Regions from separate parts of the Lysinibacillus sp. CD3-6 genome, predicted to be linked through region 1. Evidence: riboswitches for the same ligand, from Rfam matches in the RefSeq annotation. Region 1 holds a riboswitch; the other holds the start of a gene.
The links. Region 1 has a riboswitch for cyclic di-GMP ahead of FH508_RS16825 (hypothetical protein). Riboswitches for the same ligand answer to the same signal wherever they lie in the genome.

Region 1 (2,209 bases):
AGACGATTGAACGTGTAACATCGTTAGCAGACCGCTATGAATTCGGTGAAGTAGGACGTGAGCTCTATAACTTCATTTGGGATGATTTCTGTTCTTGGTATATTGAAATGGCGAAATTACCATTGAATGGTGAAGATGAAGCTGCTAAGAAAACGACTCGCTCTATATTAGCTTATGTACTAGACCAAACAATGCGTCTATTACATCCGCTTATGCCATTCATTACAGAAGAAATTTGGCAACACTTACCGCATGAAGGTGAGTCAATTACAGTTGCAGCATGGCCAACGGTACGTACAGACCTTCACTTTGCTGAAGAAGCAGACAATATGAAGCTTCTTATGGATATTATACGTTCAGTGCGCAATATTCGTGCGGAAGTGAACACACCAATGAGCAAAAAAGTACCATTATACATTTCTGCTAAAGATGCAGCTACCGTTGCCATTCTTGAAGCGAATAAAGGCTATTTAGAAAAATTCTGTAATCCAGAGCCATTAACAATTGGTGAAGGCTTAGAGGCTCCAGGACAGTCTATGACGGCCGTAGTAACAGGAGCAGAGCTATTCTTACCACTTGTAGGACTTATCAACTTAGAGGAAGAGATTGCTCGTCTTGAAAAAGAATTAGAAAAATGGGCAAAAGAAGTGAAGCTTGTTACTGGTAAGTTGTCAAATGAGAAATTTGTATCAAAAGCACCAGAAGCATTGGTTAACGCAGAACGCGAAAAATTAGCGGACTATGAAGGTAAACATGCCGTTGTATTAAAACGTTTAGAAGAACTAAAAAATATGTAATCATAAAAATGATTTATTGAAACAGCAGATGGCGAAAAAGTCATCTGCTGTTTTTCTTTTTATGCGTCAAAAGATATGTATTGAGTTAGGAAAAAATATATAGTATTATACAATGTAGTTAGTATAATAGATAAAGGCAAACTACCCGAAAGGTTAGGAAGCAAAGCCTAGGGTCTAAGGTGAAGAGAGAATTGTTTTTTTTACTATGATTGCCAGGTTACCATTTAATGTAAATTCATTTAATTTTATGGCTATTCTATGGTGATTAGAATAGCTTTTTTCTTTGTTACGAAAATAATTTTGGAGGTTTTTCATGTCTGGAAATATTGGAACAATAGTAGTGAAGGTGAACAAAGCCTGTGATGATTTAGATTTTGTGAATGCAAGAGGAATAATAGAGGCAAATCTTCTAAAGCTATCGGAAGCAAAATACTATCGCCTATTAAACGCAAGCGGGCGTGTACTTATTAAACATATATTAGCAAATGGCGACGGGCAAAATGAAGTGAAACAAACATTAACACGTACTGATTTCCTAGTGATTAATAAAATTAATGAGTATTGTTCGAACTTTGATATTTCAATGTTGAAAAGAACATTAAAAAACTCATTTGAATTAGTGCAAAGATCAGATGTATTGCCACTTTTAAATAATGATGCAAAAATTATTTTAGACGATATGGGTGCGCTTTTAGGCGTCCATCAATTACATTAATTTGCTGTTTATTTGCAAAAAACTAGTTAAAAACACACAGACAATCACTCCTACAGTGCTTTTCTGTGTGTTTTTAAAATTGTGTCAGAATTGTTTGTGTGCCTGGCACGCTTTATACTAGAGTGAGAGGGAGTGTTTCTTTTGTTTACAACGATAAAAGCATGTACAGATTTTATTTTTACATTAAAAGCGGTTGATCATAAACGTGAGCCATTAGTAATGATGCGTGAAGTATTGGCTCGTTTAGGAGACCCGCAGAACAAGCTACGAACTATACATCTAGCAGGTTCCAATGGCAAAGGGTCTACTGTAAATGTATTGAGGGAGATGTTGGAGAATGCAGGTTATCGAGTAGGGGCTTTTACTTCTCCACATTTAACGCGTGTCAATGAACGGATGACGATTAACGGCATGCAAATTTCGGATGAGCAATTTTTACAATATATGAACAATATCGCTTCAATTATTGAAGCGCATTATAATGGGGACTATCCAAGCTTTTTTGAGGTCGTAACACTTATTATGTTCCAGTATTTTGCTGAAGAAGAAGTAGATTTTGCACTTATTGAAACAGGGCTTGGTGGGCGCTTAGATGCGACCAATGTGATCACACCACTTGTTTCAATTATTACGACAATTTCATTGGAGCATACAGCATTTTTAGGCGATACGTATGCGAAAGTTGCATTTGAAAAGG
Region 2 (2,209 bases), 510 kb from region 1:
AATAACTTCGCCATCTTATCGTTTACTGTATCTTCTTTATAGAACGCTAATTCAGAAAGTGTTGCCCAATTTTGATTGGACTTTTTAAATTTGAATTTCACTCGTTTAAATGTTGTTGGTTCAAACTTCGCTTCTACTAATCCAGCAACCATATTATGTTTACCTGTTGCAACAAGCTCATAAGTATCACCTTTGGATGTTTGTGAAGCGTAAATTTCAAATTCCTCTGCAAAGCCTTTACGGTCCGATGGTCTTGCTCCATAGACAACGCGATTTAATGTTACAGGCTCTATAAATTCGACTTCTACTTCATTTGAGAATGTAGCTGTGTTGCTACTATTTGTTTCCCAATATGTATTGACATTACCATCGATGGCATTTTCTATAACAGCACTAGCCCAGTGTCCGCCGTTATTGCGAATGCTCTTAATGTTTTTGTAGTCCATTCTAAATAACTGAGAGTAGGCTTCGTTTGCAAAATGGCTAAATGTTGAAGTTACTGCTGTTGTTGCATCGATTGCTTCGGTGCTTAGTAGTGCTTTTGCATTGTCGATATCTTCTTTAAATTGAGCGTAGAACGGATGTCCTTGTGCTTCAGCATCTAATTGATTGATTGCATCAATCGAATGGAACTTGTCACTAACAGCGCTCATTGTGTCGTCAGTAAAAAGAGTTGCCATTTTGTCAGAGATTGTATCTTCTTTATAAAACTGAAACTCTGAAGCACTTGCCCAATCTTGATTTGCTTTTGTGAATACGAATTTTACTCGTTTAAATTCTGTAGGTTGGAACTGAATTTCAACGATATCACCAGTAGATCCTTTATATTCACCTGATGAAACAAGTGTAAAGTCATCATCTGCATCCGTTGTTGAGCTATAAATCTCAAACTGTTGGGCAAAGCCTTTGCCTTTTGTAGATGATTGACGAGCTGCATAAATCATTCTATTTAACGTAGTTGCTTCATTGAACTGAATTACGACTTCGTTTGTGAACGATGCACTATTTGGCTTTCCAGTTTCCCAGTGGGTATTCATGTCGCCATCAATTGCTTTATCAATAGATGAACTTGCATATTTTCCACCGTTGTTCGTAATAGACTTAATGTTTGTAATGGCCATTTTAAATACATCATCGTATGCTTTTAAAATATCCTTACCATACAAATCAAATTTCTTCACTGAAGCGATCGAATGCTTAGTACTTGCTTCAGCTGTAGTTTTGACAATATTCCCATTAGGATTTTCACTTGCCAAAACATTCATTGGTCCGCCTACTAAATTTAAAGCTAGAGCAGACACGGTTACAATCTTTACAACTTTCATATTACATTCCTCCTTATGAAGTTTTGAATTTCTTCCTATGGAGTACATAAAAAAACTACTCATAAAAGAGTAGCTTTATCTCAAATAAGGATATAAAAAATATACAAATATACCCATTTGTAATAGGCACTGAAAAACTAAAAGATAAACGATTTATCTTTTAGAAGTTATATTAAAAAAATATTTTTCAGTAATTTGTTTTTTTATGACCTTACTAAACAAAAAGTAGTATGTACTCTTCGGCAACTGGCTGACATAGTTATAAACCTTAGTCCCTATAGCTTTGCGTCCCTAAATTTCCTTAGGTTTGCCTATTCAATTTTTCTACTATAAAGAATAGCATAGTGAAAATAATTACCACAGAACAATTTGTCCTATATTTTACCACCCTTCTTTAGGGTAAAATGGTGAAGGTTTATGACTGAATGGTATAATAATGTATTCTATTGATAGGCAATATGTTAGGTGTAAATTACTTTAGTAAGAGAAGGGTAGTTTAGTTGTAAACTACTTTTGTCACGTGTTGATAAACAAAAATATTTTCAGCGGCGACATTAGTACACAATTAGCGAAAACAACTTTCAAAATGGTGGAATGCTAAAATATTGCTGTACATGTTTTTCTGGTTTTAGAACTGTTAACTTTCTACTTTGTTTTATGAGTAGAAGGTTTTTTACTTTAATGAGGTACAATATTTCATTTGTAATGGTTTGTTCATTCTCCGTTCATTTTCAGTTCATGCTCTGTTCATGTAGGCTCTATATTCTAAAAATGTGAAAAGAAATAGGAGGGGTTTTAAGATGAACCTGGCTTTAAAAGAAATGAAGAAAAATAAAGTGCGATTTGTGATTTTAGGTTCCATTGTTTTTCTGGTGAGTTTACTA

Region 2: another riboswitch for cyclic di-GMP. It lies ahead of FH508_RS19415 (NPCBM/NEW2 domain-containing protein); the one in region 1 lies ahead of FH508_RS16825 (hypothetical protein).

The regions. Positions count from the first base shown of each region.
Region 1 covers NZ_CP085880.1:3,379,746-3,381,954, reverse strand. The annotation lists gene FH508_RS16830 (valine--tRNA ligase) at 1-797, shown strand, start outside; cyclic di-GMP riboswitch class I at 923-1,022, shown strand; gene FH508_RS16825 (hypothetical protein) at 1,111-1,512, shown strand; gene FH508_RS16820 (bifunctional folylpolyglutamate synthase/dihydrofolate synthase) at 1,654-2,209, shown strand, end outside.
Region 2 covers NZ_CP085880.1:3,885,266-3,887,474, reverse strand. The annotation lists gene FH508_RS19415 (NPCBM/NEW2 domain-containing protein) at 1-1,325, opposite strand, end outside; cyclic di-GMP riboswitch class I at 1,564-1,647, opposite strand; gene FH508_RS19410 (ABC transporter permease) at 2,126-2,209, shown strand, end outside.